Regions from separate parts of the Paenibacillus ilasis genome, predicted to be linked through region 2. Evidence: riboswitches for the same ligand, from Rfam matches in the RefSeq annotation. Region 2 holds a riboswitch; the other holds the start of a gene.
What was found. A riboswitch is a leader RNA that binds a small molecule or an ion and turns the genes downstream of it on or off. The one in region 2 is predicted to bind cyclic di-AMP.
Positions count from the first base shown of each region.

Region 1: it holds a riboswitch for cyclic di-AMP, as region 2 does, so the genes downstream of both, ACETK5_RS32350 (G5 domain-containing protein) here and ACETK5_RS00445 (TrkH family potassium uptake protein) in region 2, are expected to answer to the same signal.

Region 1 covers NZ_JBHDJG010000009.1:45,159-53,988, reverse strand. The annotation lists gene ACETK5_RS32365 (AbrB/MazE/SpoVT family DNA-binding domain-containing protein) at 68-322, opposite strand; gene ACETK5_RS32360 (HD domain-containing protein) at 646-1,935, shown strand; gene ACETK5_RS32355 (TatD family hydrolase) at 2,028-2,795, shown strand; cyclic di-AMP (ydaO/yuaA leader) riboswitch at 3,001-3,215, shown strand; gene ACETK5_RS32350 (G5 domain-containing protein) at 3,486-4,673, shown strand; gene rnmV (ribonuclease M5) at 4,860-5,411, shown strand; gene rsmA (16S rRNA (adenine(1518)-N(6)/adenine(1519)-N(6))-dimethyltransferase RsmA) at 5,408-6,292, shown strand; gene yabG (sporulation peptidase YabG) at 6,406-7,308, shown strand; gene veg (biofilm formation stimulator Veg) at 7,598-7,873, shown strand; gene ACETK5_RS32325 (small, acid-soluble spore protein, alpha/beta type) at 8,109-8,291, shown strand; gene ispE (4-(cytidine 5'-diphospho)-2-C-methyl-D-erythritol kinase) at 8,470-8,830, shown strand, end outside.
Region 2 covers NZ_JBHDJG010000001.1:61,653-70,482, reverse strand. The annotation lists gene ACETK5_RS00455 (LysR family transcriptional regulator) at 1-853, shown strand, start outside; gene ACETK5_RS00450 (potassium channel family protein) at 887-1,561, opposite strand; gene ACETK5_RS00445 (TrkH family potassium uptake protein) at 1,578-2,918, opposite strand; cyclic di-AMP (ydaO/yuaA leader) riboswitch at 2,983-3,127, opposite strand; gene ACETK5_RS00440 (CPBP family intramembrane glutamic endopeptidase) at 3,419-5,107, shown strand; gene uvrC (excinuclease ABC subunit UvrC) at 5,079-7,082, opposite strand; gene trxA (thioredoxin) at 7,217-7,534, opposite strand; gene ACETK5_RS00425 (hypothetical protein) at 7,788-7,943, shown strand; gene dnaI (primosomal protein DnaI) at 8,062-8,830, opposite strand, start outside.

The sequences.
Region 1 (8,830 bases), on a different contig from region 2:
GCACCAAGGAGATATGAAAAAGGTTAGAATTAACAAAATGTAATAATGCTATTATATACTAAAAATCTTAATTTGTCACAGGTGTAGGGATTTCCGAGATACATTCATGGCAAACAATTTTACCTTTGAAGTAAGTGACATTCTCAGCGTTACCACAGAAGATGCAGGCAGGCTCATATTTCTTAAGCATGATGCGTTCGCCGTCTACATAAATCTCCAATGCATCTTTCTCACCAATTCCAAGCGTACGGCGTAACTCGATCGGAATGACGACCCGTCCAAGCTCATCGACTTTCCTTACAATTCCTGTTGATTTCATCATAACTTATAAATGCCCCTCTCGCCATAATTTAAAAAAGTCATAATTCGACATAGTTCTAGTTTTTATGTTATTTATAGTACCAACGATTCCCAAAACAGTCAACCTATATTTTTGAAAAATCGGAACCTATTTACGAAAGTATAGTGAACAGAACCCTTGTATAGCAACGTAATTACCATAATCGATCCAATTTTTACTGTGATTTTCGATTTGTCGATTTGGAAAGCGTAATTTTACCTTATTCGACATGGTTCGACATTAGATGTCAAAAGAAGTGTTTATCGGTTAATACCCAAATCGAAACGATAAGGAGTTGAGATGGAATGCATTCACCAATTTCGGAAGAAAAAGTGTTTAAGGATCCCGTCCACAATTATATTCATGTGCAAGACGATATCATATGGCGATTAATTGATACCCCGGAATTCCAGCGGCTCCGCCGGGTGAGGCAGCTTGGGACCTCATTTCTGACCTTTCACGGGGCTGAACACAGCCGATTCTCCCATTCACTGGGAGTCTATGAAATTACGAGAAGAATCATCTCTCAATTTGAACGAAGGGGATACTCCGATTGGCCAGTCGAGGAAAGGCAGGTTGCGCTCTGCGCGGCCCTGCTGCATGATGTGGGGCATGGACCTTTTTCCCATTCTATAGAAGAAGCCTTTCATATGAATCACGAGGATTGGACATGCCGAATTCTGCTTGGGGATACTTGCGTCAATCAGGTACTGCGGGAGCTCGGAGCGGATTTCCCCGAGAAAGTGGCTTCGGTTATTAACAAAACCTACGATAAACCGATCGTGATAAACCTGGTCACTAGTCCGCTGGATGCAGACCGGATGGATTATTTGCTAAGGGATGCGTATTATACGGGGGTTAATTATGGAACGATTGATATTGACCGGATCTTGCGGATGCTGCGGCCATACCGGGATCGGGTCGTTGTAAAGGAATCAGGCATGCACGCCGTGGAGGATTACCTGATGTCACGGTATCAGATGTACTGGCAGGTATATTTTCATCCCGTCACGCGAAGCTCCGAGATCATCCTGCGCCAAATCTTCCGCCGGGCAAAAGAACTGCATGACAGCGGGTATGCTTTCCGGTTCATGGTAGAGCCGCTTCCTGCGTTGTTTGCAGGCCATATTGACGTGAATCAATACCTGCGTCTTGATGAAGCCCTGATTCAAACCTCCTTTCTGCAATGGACGGAGGAAGAAGACAAGCTTCTTAGCGAATTATGCGGCCGTTTCATGCACCGAAAGCTCTACAAATATGTAGAAATCGACAATATCGATCTGGAAACCATCGACGGGATACGCCAAGCGTTCCGTACCGTGGGATTACATCCGGAATATGACCTGGAGATTGATTTTCCAACCGATCTTCCTTATGATAAAGTTCATTCCGATATGCCGCTTAACGAGAAACAGATTCTGCTTCTAGATCGGCATGATGAGCTGAAGGAAATCTCGGAGGTATCCGATATTGTACGCTCGATCAGCGGCATTCATAAAGGACGATACCATCTTTATTATCCGGAGGAGAAGGTGGGTCCGCTGCTGGCTCAAATGCCGGAGAAGATAGCCGGTGTTTTCAAACAACAACATTAACCCAGTGGGAATAATAACGCTTGGTGCATTTGTAATTTACCCAACTAATGGAAGATATACGACACAGAAACGACAGGAAGGAGAGTGTGATTATTATGCTGTTCGACACGCACACTCATATGGACGCTCCCCAATTCGACGAAGACCGGGAAGCGGCTATCCAGCGGGCGCTTGAAGCCGGCGTCACCAGGATGATCAATATCGGATTTAACCGGGAGACGATCCCGACCACGATGAAGCTGGCAGAGACTTATGATTTTATTTACGCGGCGGTGGGCTGGCATCCTGTAGATGCGATTACCATGGAGGATCAGGATCTCGATTGGATCGCTGCTTTATGCAGTCATGAGAAAGTGGTGGCAATCGGCGAGATCGGTTTGGATTATTATTGGGATACATCCCCGAAAGAAGTCCAGCACCGTGTGCTTCGACGTCAGATCGGACTTGCCCGGGAGTTGAACATGCCCATTGTCATTCATAATCGGGATGCGCATGAAGATATCGTTAACATTTTGCGGGAGGAAAAGGCCTCCGAAGTCGGCGGTGTCATGCATTCCTTCTCCGGAAGCTGGGAAACGGCCAAAATGTGCTTGGATATGGGATTCCATATCTCATTTGGCGGGCCGATTACGTTCAAGAATGCGAAGCAGCCCAAAGAGGTTTTGGCACAGGTTCCGCTTGATCGATTATTGATCGAAACGGACGCGCCTTACCTGACACCCCATCCCTTCCGCGGAAAACGAAATGAGACCGCATATGTAAAATTGGTGGCGGAGGCGGCAGCCGAAATTCGAGGGTTGTCCTATGAGGAATTGGCCCAAATTACCACCAAAAATGCGCTGGAACGATTTGGCATTTAACGAAAACGAGAGCAAAAGTGATGAAAAAGAGAGCAATCGCGATTAATTAAAGTTTTTTAATCAGAAAAGGCGTTGATATTACAATATTTTAACCTTTTACATGAGAAAATGTGGTTGAATGTTGCTTTACAACCTGCATGTAAACAGGATATCATCTTTTCAGTGATAAGAAGCTGTGATGTGCAGATCGCAGCCGAATATTTCATGAACCGTCTCGCTTAATCTCCGAAATTCTGGAGAACGGGGGAACCGATACTGCAGTGCATACTGGTCTGAATGCACGAAGCTGTATTTGATTTCTTTTTCGGGTCTTTGGGGTGAATTTGAAGGATCTCGCCATGAGCGGGTATCCGGATATAGGGCGTCTCTCTTACGTCCGAACCCGACAGCTAACTCCGTAAGCGAAATAAGAGGGGAAATCTCGTGCATACCATTTCCATGATTTCATTCATCAGGAAGCCACGTTAGAGCCTCTAGTACTCTTTCAATGGCTTTCTTTTATTTTTGAATAATGGAGAAGGGATCATCATACTCTTGGTAAACAGGAGGTGATGGCAGATGGACGGAAGACGGGAATTGACGCAGGGTGTAGATAGATAGCAGGATGCCCTGTGAGAAAAATTGCTATAGTCACGTCAAATGCATTCATGCGTTTACCTAGACGGCGGGACTATGAAGGAGGATGGAATAGTGGGCATTTTTCAACCTGAAGAAACCCATGAATCACAATCATCCAGCATGTCTTACGCATTGAGATGGAAGCATGACAATTTGCGTCAACTGATGTTGCTCGGCGCCATGGGTGCCGTTACGGTATCACTTCTCATATCGTTGGTTGTACATGATCAGGCAGGCAAGGAGGTTCAGCTTGTCGTCGACGGCCGGGTCACTACGGTGGAAACACGTGGATCGTTGCTGCAGGAATTGCTGGATGAGCAAGCGATCACGTTGAGTCCCCAGGATCAGATTTCGATGCCTCTGAACGGCGCGATCCAGGACGGAGACCGAATTATCATTGAACGGGCAATTCCAGTCAAAGTTACGGTAGGCAGCACAACCAAAACCATATTTACATCCCAGGATACGGTTGATCATGTACTCAAAGAGGCTGGCGTTACGATCCAGGGTGAAGATATAGTACAACCGTCGCAAGACACGAAGCTGACCAGCAATATGAATATCCATGTCGTTCGCGTCACGAAACAAAAAGTCAAGGAGACGGAAGACCGCGAATTCCGCGTGATCAAGACAGCCGACCCATCGCTTGAAAAGGGCGATAACCGCGTCATTCAGCGGGGCGAGCCTGGTCTCATGGTGAACCATTACGAGAAGGTCTACCACAATGGCAAGCTGGTTTCCAAGACGAAGGTCTCCCAAGAGATTGAGCGCAGAACGAAGGATAAAATCATTGCCGTAGGCACGAAAAAAGTGGAGAAGCCTGTTATCGTTCAGGCGGCAGCCACCGATGTAAAAGCTACACCGGCTAAATTGTCGGGCACGAAAAAAGTAACGACCGCCAAGGCTGTGGAGAACAATGTAGTCTCCCGCGCAGGCGTTGATTTTAAATACAAGAAGGTATTGAACAACGTGTCGATGACGGCGTATTCCGCCGAGCAGCAAGGAATCGGTACGCGCACTGCATCCGGCACACGCGTTACTGAAGGGCGCACCATCGCCGTTGACCCTAACATCATCCCAATCGGATGGTGGGTCTATATCGAAGGCATTGGCTTCCGTCGTGCTGAAGATACGGGCGGTGCCATCAAAGGCAACAAAATCGATGTTTATTACGATTCGTTGAAATCGGCCATGAATTTCGGCCGGAAGAGCGGCCGCACCGTTTACGTGATCGGTCCGGTTAAGCCTGAATTGAACTAGACGCATGAATTCCAATTTACATTGCCATTCTAATGCTATACTATTTAGCTTATAATATATGATGATCAAGAAGAGGGAATATTTCCTCTTCTTTTGTTTTGTTAAGAACGGAGTATTTAAGGCCAAGTTGGTTGAACCTTAAAGTTGTACAGGCCTGCTTTGCTTGGGAAGGAAGAGAACGAACGCATGATTAAAGAAGTGATTGTTGTGGAAGGCAGAGACGATACCGTTGCCATTAAACGGGCCGTAGACGCCGATACGATCGAAACGGGCGGTTCAGCGATCAACAAGCAAATCCTGAAACGCATAGCGCTTGCCCAGGAGCGCAGAGGCGTTATTATATTGACAGATCCTGACCATGCAGGGGAGCGGATCCGCAAAATCGTGGATCAGGGGGTGCCTGGCTGCAAGCATGCCTTTATTCCCGAAGCAGATGCTACCCGCAAAGGGGATATCGGCGTGGAGAATGCCTCGCCAGAGGCGATACGGCGTGCGCTGGATCGGGTTCATACCTCCTTTGAGGGTGGAGAGAGCCTGATCAGCTTGGAGGACATGCTGGAGGCTGGATTATCAGCGCACCCGGAGGCGGCGGCAAGACGTATGGCGATGGGAAATCTGCTGGGGATCGGATATTGCAACAGCAAGCAATTCCATAAACGATTGGCCATGTTTCAAATATCGCGTGAAGAATTTCTGGCCGCACTTGCACAACTGGAAGAAGGGGGCGTAAGCCAATGAATCGGATCGAGGATATATCAACACCAAGACGGACGAAGGAGATCATCTCACGGCATGGATTCTCCTTCAAGAAGAGTCTGGGTCAAAACTTTCTCATTGATCAGAATATTCTGTATAAAATTGTGGAAGCTGCAGGACTGGATGAAGATAAGGGAGCTCTTGAGATCGGTCCTGGTATCGGTGCATTAACCGAGAAGCTGGCACAGACGGCAGGAACCGTCACCGCGGTCGAAATTGATCAGCGCCTGATTCCCATCCTGAGGGAGGTCCTGGAGCCCTATGAGAATGTGAAGGTGCATCATGGGGATGTACTGAAGGTCGATCTTCATGAGCTGTTCCGTCAGGATTTCGCGGACGTATCGAAGGTAAGTGTGGTTGCCAATCTGCCGTATTATGTTACGACGCCGATTCTCATGAAGCTGCTGGAGGAAAAGCTGCCGTTGGAGAATATTGTGGTGATGATTCAGAAAGAAGTGGCAGAGCGGATGGCAGCGGCACCGGGAAGCAAGGATTACGGCAGCCTTAGTATTGCCGTTCAATATTACAGCGAACCTAAGCTGGTCTGTATTGTGCCGCACACGGTGTTTATCCCGCAGCCGAATGTCGCATCGGCGGTTATCCGCCTGGCGGTCCGGGAACAGCCTCCTGTCAGCGTAGAAGACGAAGGGTTCTTCTTCGAGGTGGTCCAGGCTTCTTTCGCACAGCGGAGGAAGACGATTGCCAACAATCTGAAGAGCCGGTTTTTTCCAGGGGAAGGTCGTGAACGGCTGGAACAATTGCTCCAGCAAGCGGGCATCGAGCCCTCACGGCGCGGTGAGACCCTGAGTATTGAAGAGTATGCCCGGCTTAGCAACATATTGTACAATGCGGATATACGTTAATACAGCCATTAGAGAGCCCATAAGACCCGTCGAGGTCTCAACGCGATAAATTGATGTTTCGTAAGAACCAATAGTCACAGTAGCCCATACCATAGGGTAGGGGTGATGTTGTGATGAACTTGGGAGACTTGGTCGTTCGTAAATCCTACGGCGGCGATGTAACGTTCCGGGTAGAAGGCATGCGGCAAAATAATAATATTGTCATCAAAGGGACGGAATTCCGGTTACTGGCCGATGCTCCCGCTGATGATCTGGTCACGGTCCCGCATCCCACCTTAAGCGAACGAACAAAGCAGGCACAGATCAAAGCCAATGAGTCGCTGGACCGCCTGCAGAAGCACAGACAGGAGCAGGGCGAGCGTCAACTGGCGAGCCTGCGCAATATTGAAGGCGGACAGCTTGCGGATAAAGGTTATTTTGACGTGCCGGGCAAGGTGCTGCATTTGGATGGAGATCCCCAATACCTGAAAAAGAGTTTGACCTTGTACAATCAGCTTCGGGTCCCAGCGGAAGGCCATTATATCAATGAGTCGGGGATGGCCGATTCATTATATCGTCTTCTTCCGCGGGTAAGACCTGATATCGTTGTAATTACAGGTCATGATGGTGTTCTGAAGAGACGACAGCCATACGATTTATTTAGCCTGGACAGCTATAAGAATTCACACAACTTCGTTACGGCCATTCAGGTAGCTCGTCAATATGAGCGCAATCTGGATTCCCTGGTCATTGTAGCCGGGGCGTGCCAATCGCATTTTGAAGCGCTGCTGCAGGCTGGAGCCAATTTTGCCAGCTCACCAGGGCGAATCCTCATCCATGCGCTGGATCCCGTCTACGTCGCCGCCAAGGCAGCCTATACGTCGGTCAGGGATACCGTGAACATCCATGATGTCGTTCATCATACGATCAGCGGCAGCCAGGGCGTGGGCGGAATCGAGACGAGAGGCAGCTATCGGATCGGCCTGCCCAAGCTTCAGGATTTGTCCACGTTGAAGGTTACGCCTTCGGTTAGTTAAGTCCGTACTGTGTTCTGAAGGTGGCGTATCGGCCATTGGAGAAAGACCCGAGAAGAACCCCACAAGCTGGGGTTTTTTATTTTTTGTTTCAATTCTTTAAGAAAGTTGTCAAAAAAAATACATAAAGCTTGTCAATTTAGCGCATATTAAAGCAAATGCACACGAGAAATACAGGGTCAAAAAAAATACGTTGACAATATATTTTTGATGCTGATATAATTAATGTTTTTGAATTGACAAATGACTGAATCTTTTGTATAATGGACAAGGAAAGAGGTGGTCGTCGACAATGGCTAAAAACGCGCTGTTGGAAATCAAACGCAGTCTCGATGCCCATTTAGGGCAAAAAATTACGCTTCGGGCTAACGGTGGCCGTCGGAAGACCGTCGAGCGTACTGGTGTTTTGGAAGAAACGTACCCTTCTGTTTTCATTGTGAAGCTGGATCAAGACCAGCAAACTTTTAAACGTGTGTCCTACAGTTATGCCGATATTCTGACCGAAACCGTGGAAATCATGGTAACCGGTGATGACAACGAGATGCGAATCACCTATATCAAGTCATAACGATATGTCATGAGAGAGCAGTCTCCACTTACAGGGAGGCTGTTTTTTGTTGCCATCGATCCGGGGGGAATGACAAGAGGGGGTTGAACACATACTAAGGCTGCGCGAAGGCTTCTTCATCCGTTCCATATGCGGTGATGGAGGTTAAGCTTGCAGGGTTCTTAAAAAAAGCCACTGCATCGCGCCGGATGCTGTTCATGCCATACTCAATACATTTTCCAAGGAGGCGGGATTGATGAGCAGGAGAAGACGAAGCATCATGTCCGATCAATTGAAGACCGAATTGGCTAAGGAATTGGGATTCTACGATACCGTGGAAAAAGAAGGCTGGGGAGGCATTAAGGCCAAGGATGCCGGCAACATGGTAAAACGGGCGATTGAGCTCGCCGAGCGGGCAGCCCGCAAATCCGATCTGTAACAGAAAGACCATAACGCGGCAGGGGCTTCCGGTTAAGCGGGAGCCCCTGTTTGTTTACCCCCATCAAACGGTCCCATGACTTCAAAGCCTGAGTTTGTTAATATAGAGGCATTAGATGTTTTTCCTCGAATATGTTAAGTTCAAGCATATGGGAAAAGCTAAGGATAGGTGAACGTTCTTGAAAATATACGAAAAAGCACCGGCCAAAATCAATTTGATGCTGGATGTACTTCATAAACGTCCTGACGGCTTCCATGAGGTAGAGATGGTCATGACGATGATCGACCTCGCCGATCGGCTCGAAATGTCCGAACAGAAGCGGGACACCATCATCATCACCTCACAGGCAGGGTACATACCGCTGGACGAGAAGAATTTGGCCTTTCAGGCAGCAAGACTAATCAAAGAGCGCTACGACGTGAAAAAGGGTGTGCATATTCACCTGGACAAAAAAATCCCCGTTGCCGCGGGACTCGCAGGAGGCAGCAGTGATGCAGCGGCAACACTGCGAGGCTTGAACCGCCTCTGGGGACTGGGCA
Region 2 (8,830 bases):
GCTGCTTAACTTGTCACAGCCAGCCCTGTCCCGAAAAATAGCCAAGCTGGAGGATCAGCTCGGGCTGCAGCTGTTCAACCGCCGGGGCAAACGACTGGAGCTTACCTCCATCGGGCAGATTGTGTACACTTTTGCCTTGGAGCAGAGACAGCAGCAGATCAAATTCATGCAGACTCTGGCCCATTACCGGGAGGGAGATCAGATCTCGATCAACCTGGGCGCCAGTCTGACCACCCTTCAGACTACCTTGCCCCCGCTGGTCAATGCCTTCATGGAGCGTCATCCGGCAGCGGAAATCAAGCTGATCACCGGCAAGACCCATGAAATCGTATCTTATGTAAGGGATAAACGGGTCGATGTCGGCATTGTCGCCTCCTCCATCAACCAGCCGGGCTTGAACTGCATCCCGCTGTTTGATGACCATCTGGAGCTTGTCATCCCGTCCTCACATCCGCTGGCGGAAATCGAGGATGTTGGCATCGAGCAGCTTCAAGGCTTGCCGATGATCATTTTCTCGACCGGAACCTGGTACCGCAAGCTGACGGATGACCTGTTCCACCGCTGGGGTATTATGCCGGATATCCGGATGGAGATCGACTCCTTCGAAGCGATTGTCAGGCTCATCCCGACCTGCAAGGCGGCCGCGCTGCTGCCCAAATCCTATCTGAGGCCGCAGCTGTTGTCCGATAACGGGCTTGTTGACATTCATATTCCGGCACTCATTGAAACCCGGCGAACGACTTCGCTGATCTACGGCCAGGCCTCGGAGCTGAGCAAGGCGGCCAGCCGCTGGATTGACGAAACGGAAATTCTGTTCCGTAAGCTCGAAGAGGATAAAATGAAGAAAACCTGACGGATATAAGGTCGTCAGGTTTTTCTTCTATATTTATTTTTCCAGCATATTCACGACCTCAGACTCAAAGCGATCCACATTATCATTGGACCCGATAACCACCATAATGTCGCCGGAGTTCACCACATCCATGGCTGTCGGGGCTACGATAATGCCGGATTGTTTATTCAGGGCCACCACGCTGACACCGTAGCGAACCCTCGTATTGAGCTCACTAAGCGTTTTTCCGTCCATGCAGTCCGTGACCGTCATCTCCACAATCAGATAGTCCTTGGATAATTCGATATAGTCGAGCAGGTTGGGCGTGACAAGCTGATGGGCTACCCGAATCCCCATATCCCGTTCCGGAAAGATCACCCGGTCCACGCCCAGCTTCTCCAGTGCCCGGCCGTGCAGCACCGAAATTGCCTTGGCAACGACCATGGCAACACCAAGCTCTTTCAACAAGATGGCAGATAAGATACTCATCTGAATATCGTTTCCGATCGCAACAATCCCGCAGTCGAAGTTACGGATACCGAGCGATTTAAGCACCTCTTCATCCGTAGCATCCGCCACCACCGTGTGCGTCAGCAGCTCGCTCATATCCTCGACGACCTCTTCATTGCGGTCGATGCCGAGCACCTCATATCCCTGTTCCATCAGCTCAAGCGCCAGGCTGGCGCCAAATCGTCCCAAACCGATGATTGCAAATTGCTTTGGTTTCATGTCTCTCCTGTACTCCTTATCCAATAATCATTTTGCCTTCCGGATGACGATATAATTCTTTACCCTTTTTCGGCCCCAGTGCATAAGCAAGCGTCAAAGGCCCCAATCGCCCTGCAAACATCGTAATGCTGATCAATACCTTCCCAAACACCGTCAGATCAGGCGTTAAGCCCATGGAGAGACCCACCGTACCGAAGGCGGACGTCGTTTCGAAGAGGATCTCCAAGAAGTCCCCTTCCTCTGTCGTCGACAGAATCATCGATACGGTTAGAACGAGCAGCAGGGCCAGTAATGCAATGGTCAGTGCCTTCAGCACCCGCTCCTGGGCCAGGCGATACCGGAACATGACGATGTCTTCACGCCCGCGCATCATGGCGATGACCGCCCCCACCATAATGGTGAAGGTTGTGGTTTTGATACCGCCCCCGGTTGAACCTGGGGATGCTCCGATAAACATCAGAATCACGATAAAAAATTGCGTGGCCTGTCTAAGCCCCGTAATATCTATAGTATTCGCGCCGGCTGTACGCGGCGTTACGGATTGGAATAACGCGCCGAAGAATTTTCCGCCCCAATTCAGGGAGCCGAGCGTCCTCGGATTGGTGAATTCGAATATAAGAATGACGATAAATCCAACCAGCAGCAGGGTAGCCGTCATGGTGAGCACCACTTTGGAGTGCAAGGAAAGTCTCCGCTGTTTCCGGAAATCAATCAGATCGGATAGGACGATAAATCCAATGCCGCCTGAGACAATCAAAAACATCACGACAACGTTGACTACAGGATCGTAGACATACCCGGTCAAACTCCGAAAATCACCAAACAAATCGAAACCGGCGTTGTTAAACATCGTGACCGCATGAAAGACACCGTAATAAATCGCCTGGCCAAGCGGCATATCGAACGCCCAACGAATCGATAGAATGACAGCGCCGCAGGCCTCGATGATGAGGGAGTACAGCAGCACTCTGCGAATCAGCCTTACGATTCCTTCCATCGAGGACTGATTCATCGCTTCCTGCAGAATGAGACGATCCTTGAGCGATATGCGCCTTTTGAGAGCCAAGGCAAATAAAGTGGCCATCGTCATGAAGCCGAGCCCGCCGATCTGGATCAGCAGCATGATCACGACTTCTCCGAAGGAACTGAATGTCGTTCCTGTATCCACCACAACCAGCCCCGTTACGCAAGTTGCCGATGTCGAAGTGAACAAGGCATCGATAAACTCAAGCGGTTCACCCGTACTTGTGGAAATCGGCAGCATTAGCAGCGCCGTCCCGATGAAGATAATAGCTGCAAACCCAAGCACGAGAATCTGCGGCGGAGACAGCCTGAGCCAGTTAAATTTAGAGTTCAATCGGTCACCTTCTTAAAAAAAATCAAGAAAAAAAGACACTGGAAAACGCAGTGCCCTTACGGTCTGGTTCCTGTGCTGCAGCCTACGAGGTTAGCTGACGGATTCGGGCATTTCCACAGGTCGCCCTATTCATTATTCTAGGAATAATGAAATTCACCCCAATTACATGGTTCCCCCATTTTCAGTACGAAATTCGGCTGGAATATTCGGTTCCTTGAAGCATGATGTGATTATAACGCAATCCGGTACGTAACCCAATGCCGTTTTTCACCCAAAAAATCTTTAAAAGAACGCGAATTGGGCATATTCAAGAATACAAGCATAGGGTTCTCTAACGTTTTCGAAACCTTTCATTCATTTTCATCGATTTATTTCATTATTCCGGATATTGGGATAAGCTGCTAATGACTTTCATAACTATGTTATATTGACTCTATGCGTTCTTAATCAGGCATATCGAATACCAGTGGGAGTATCAACTTTCTTAGAGGAGGAATTTCATGAATCGTGCAAGAGAGGCCTTGAAGCTGAAGCCCAATCTGAAACAGCTCATCGCGCCTGCCGCAGTCGGCCTGATTCTGTTCCTATTATTTCAGGTGTTTCCGTCGACGAATCCGGATTCGACCGAGATGGCAACCCCGAATATCATATCCAAGGAGCAGGCTCGGCAAGCGGCTTCAAGCTTTGCTCAGGAGTTTTTGCAGTTTACGGCTGCAAAAACGGATGACGCATTGGTTACATATCAATCCAAATCGGAACTTTACGGATATCTGGCGAAGGAAAAGAAACTTTCGGAATACAACAAAACCTATGAAGCCAAATATCCCTATGACGTATACCGCGTTCGCTTCAGCGAACCGGGAGGCGATGCCCTCAATGTGGACGTGCACATGCAAAATTCAGGCATCGTCGGCTTCTCGTACGATTTCGCCCGCTCCAGCTATGAACGGATTGAGCTGAACAAGGGCGATGTACAAAGGCAGATGCTGCTTGTCGTCGAGGACGGCATGTCATTAGCCGAGAAGCAAGCTCTCGCAGAGCCTTGGCTCCAACGAGCGGGCTATGATCCGTCGCAACTGGAGCTGGTTACGCGGGAAGGGGAACCCCGGCTCCGGTATGTGGACCCGGAATCCAAGATTGGCGATTCCAGATTGGAGCACCGTTTCACCTTCGAACAGGGGAAATTACGCTCCTATGAGCCATCCTTTTCAGTCCCGGCCGCCCATTCCGCCTATGTCAACAAACAGACCCAGGATGCAACGCTGCTGACGCTTGCAGGGTATGGCCTGTTCACCCTTATCCTTGGCATTCTTGCGATTGTATACAGCGTGAAGACCAGAGCCTATACGTCCTTTAAGCGCGGCCTGTTCCTATCGGCGCTGCTGTTTATCATTCAGATGTTGAATACGTATAATCTGATTCCCGTTTTCCAATCCGAGGGGATGTCGCAAACCGGTATAATCGGAATGATGATTTTTTATGCGGTCTATTCGCTTATCTTCTCCGCGCTGCTCTATTTCTCCCTTGTCGGGGGCAACGGGCTATGGCAAAAAGAAGACGGACTCAATCCATGGCCTCGAGCCAAAGAACCCGGATACGGACAGTATGTACTGGACAGCATGAAGCTGGGGTATATGTGGGCTTTCATCCTGCTTGGGGTCCAATCCATTATCTTTGTCGTTCTGGGCCTAACCTTAAATACATGGTCCACCACGGATGCCACACAGTCTCCTTATAACATGCTCTATCCTTGGCTGTTTCCACTGATGGCTTGGCTGGCCGGCATATCCGAGGAGGCCGTCTATCGACTGTTCGGCATCAAAATGGTGAAAAAGATCGTCCGCAATACGTTTGTGGCCAGTTTAATTACCTCGCTCATTTGGGCGCTTGGGCATACGCTCTATCCGATATACCCTGTAATTTCCCGGCCCATTGAACTGGTTATCATCGGCTTGCTGTTCAGCTACATCTTTTTGAAATACGGGTATTTGGCGGCCATGTTCTCCCATGTCATCTTTAACAGCATCTTGATGGGCATTAGCCTGATCCTGCTCAAGGACACCAGCAACTTGCTGATCGGTGCTTTCTACATGGTACTTCCGGCGATGGTCGCGTATGCGATTTACCGTTTCAATCCAACAAAAAAAGAGAAGCCGTATGTCACGACTCCTCCTCACGAAGTACCTTAAGAATTTCCGTTGCTAATTTCTCACCGATTGAAAGGGGCTTGAAGTCTTCGACTGAAGCCTCTTTTATTTTTTTGACCGAGCCAAAATGCTTCAACAGGAGCTTGCGGCGCTTCTCTCCAATGCCCGGGATGGAATCCAGCTTAGAGGATACCATCGATTTGCCGCGCTGTTCGCGGTGGAAGGAAATCGCAAAACGGTGAACCTCATCCTGAATGCGCTGCAGCAAATAGAACTCCTGGCTGTCCCGGGGCAGCGTAACCGGCTCCGGCGGGTCTCCGACCATGAGCTGCGCTGTTTTATGCTTGGCATCCTTCACAAGCCCGCAGACCGGGATAAACAACCCCAGCTCATTCTCCAGTACATCGATGGCGGCGGAAATCTGTCCCTTCCCTCCATCGACCACAATCAGATCGGGAAGCGGCAAGTTCTCCTTCAAGACGCGCTCGTACCGCCGCCGGATCACTTCACGCATCGTATCATAATCGTCGGGTCCCAGCACGGTACGGATCTTGTACTTGCGGTATTCCTTCCTGTCCGGTTTCCCATTGGTAAAGACGACCATGGCCGATACCGGATTGGTCCCCTGAATGTTCGAGTTATCAAATGCCTCGATCCGGTTCAGCGACTGGAGGCCGATCACTTCGCCCAGATTTGCCGCTGCGACCGAGGTGCGTTCTTCATCGCGCTCAATCAAGCGGAATTTCTCGTCTAAGGACACCTTCGCATTATCCAATGCCATGCCCACCATCTGTTTCTTCAAGCCGCGCTGCGGGACATGCACCTTCACGCCGAGCCATTCCTGCAGGGCGGCAGCCCCTCCGGCTGCATCCACGATGCCAGCAGCTTCCGCCTGCTTCTCCTGTGCCTCGGCAAGGGCTGCCTGCTGTTCATCGGATATCCCTGCGGAAAGCGGATTCGCCGTAACCACGGCTGCCTCGGCGTTTCGTCCACCTTCATCCGCAGCCGTTCCCGCAACCGACTCTGGATCAGCCTCGTCTATCCACAGAGGCTCAGGCAGCAGAATTTCCTGCGGCAATGCAGGATTATCACTGTAATACTGGGCAATAAAAGACATAAAGTCGCTGTGCGCATCGCCGTAGAACGGAAAAACGGACTTGTTGCGCTGCACCATTTTCCCTTGGCGCATGTACAGAATCTGTACGCACATCCAGCCTTTATCCACAGCGTAACCGAATACGTCGCGGTCCCGCGTATCCGTTGTTGTAATCTTCTGCTTCTCCATTAGCGTATCGATATGGATGATCTGATCCCGCAGTTCTTTGGCACGCTCGAAATACAAGTCCTCCGCGGCCTCCTGCATCTTGCGCTGCAGTTCCTTCTTGATCTCTTCATGCCCGCCGCTCAGGAATGACGTAATCTCCCCGGTGATCTGTTCATAAGCAGACTTCGGAATTTCCTTCACACATGGAGCCAAGCATTGGCCCATATGATAATACAAGCACACTTCTTTTGGCATGACGCCGCATTTGCGCAAAGGGTACATCCGGTCCAGCAGCTTTTTGGTCTGCTGTGCCGCATAAGCATTTGGGTAGGGGCCAAAGTATTTGGCTTTATCTTTAAGCACCCTTCTGGTCACTTCCAGACGGGGATGCTCTTCATTCGTTATTTTAAGATACGGATAGGTTTTATCATCCTTCAGCAGCACGTTGAATCTTGGCTGATGGGTTTTGATGAGGTTGCATTCCAGAATCAAGGCTTCCATGTTGCTGCCGGTCACAATGTATTCAAAATCGCGAATTTCCGAAACCAGCATCTGGGTCTTCCCGTTATGGCTTCCGGTAAAATAAGAGCGTACCCGGTTCTTCAGCACTTTGGCCTTGCCCACATAAATAATCGTGCCTTCATGATTCTTCATCAAGTAACAGCCGGGCTGGTCCGGCAGCAATGCCAGCTTGTGGCGGATATTCTCCAGCGCCTTCTCCTGCTCCTGAAGCTGTTTGGCATAATCGTCCATGCTGTTCCTCCTCTCCAAGGAGATTATATAGTATTAACCCTAAATATAAACCATTATGAATAACCACACAAAGCGCCTCCGGGTTTAACCGAAGGCGCTGTATGAAAGCAGATTGTATCTATGGACAATTCTGCTTATTGATGTTTTGCAATGATGCCCTTCAAGGCTTCTTTGGAGTTCAGACCTACCACTTTATCGACAGGCTGGCCGTCTTTAAAGAAAATCATGGTCGGAATGCTCATCACGCCGAAACGTGCTGCGGATTCCGGATTCTCATCCACGTTCACCTTAGCAATTTTTACATCATCGCCGAGTTCTGAAGACAATTCGTCCAGAATCGGAGCAAGCATTTTACAAGGGCCGCACCACGGCGCCCAAAAATCAACTACAACCGTTCCTTGACCTTCAACTTCATTCACGAAGGTTTGGTCGGTAACATTGACGATAGCCATTGTATTCTCCTCCTCACAGGATAAGATCAGGTATAGTGCGAATCATAACTGTCGAATGGGTCGACGAATTTAGTATACCACAATCGGCCGGAAAAAGTGAAATATACTCACCTAAAGAAAGAGGATTTCACGGGATTTTTATGCAATCTTTACAAATGATTTGCGCATTGGGTATACTACTAGTAACAAGTCGGGTGACTGTCAAGTTTTTCGTGTTGGCACGGCATGTTCACCTTTTGAGGAGGCAAGCACCATGGATGTAAACGTACGCGTTAACGATCCACGGGAGCACATCAATGAAGAACCACGCAATGACTTTGGCGATTTGATGATGGGCTTCGTGGGGATGTTCGGTTTCATGACCATCATCTTTTTCGGATTCGTCATTATCAAGTTCTTGGTCGGCTAATACTTGATGACTCCTTGTGCACAAATAAAAAGTCTGATCCTGCCGCGTTCCATACGCTAACGGGATCAGACTTTTTACAATTTAGGGAAGTTTGTCCATAGGAAGTTTGCTTGCCATGCTAGAATTTCCCTCTCTGGTTCTCGCCAAATAAATGAACGACATCCACAAAAGGCGCAATCCGGTTCATCAACCGCTGCCCTTTGTGAAGCTCCTCCCCATCCTTGCTCGTGAAGCTGAGATGCTGTTCAAGCCCGTCGAGCGGATAGTTCGACGTATAGAAGGTCGGCAGCCGGTTCATCCGGAAATTCAGGATGGAACCGAGGACATGATCCCGAACCCACGGATTCAAATTCTCCGCTCCGATATCGTCAAAGATCAGCAGATCGCAATGCTTCATCGTCTCGACCATGTCCTTCAGCTTCTGGCCGTCCTGCATCATGGTCTTCAGATCTTCCACGAAATCGGGCATATACACGATAACGCCCGAATGGCCCACTTTCGCGAGCTCATGCATCAGGTAGCCCATCAGGTAGGTCTTACCCGTACCAAACGAACCGGTGAGATACAAGCCGCGCGGGGACAAGCCATTCTCCTTCGTATCCCGGATGTACTTAAAGACCTGGTGGACCGCAGGTGCACGCAAGCGATCCTTCGCCATAATCTCCATATTGTCATAACCTTCGTTCAAGGCATGCTCATCGACATAAAAGCTGCGAATCCGTTTTTTGATCTGATCCTCATTGGTTTTCGCCATCTGCAGGGAACACGGCGCCTTTCGCTCATAGATCTCCACGGTTCCGTTCATCCGCTGGATGTCCAGCTTGCTGAAATGTCCCTGGAAATCATTCGGACATCGGTCCAGACCCGGACACGCCTTGCAATGGGCC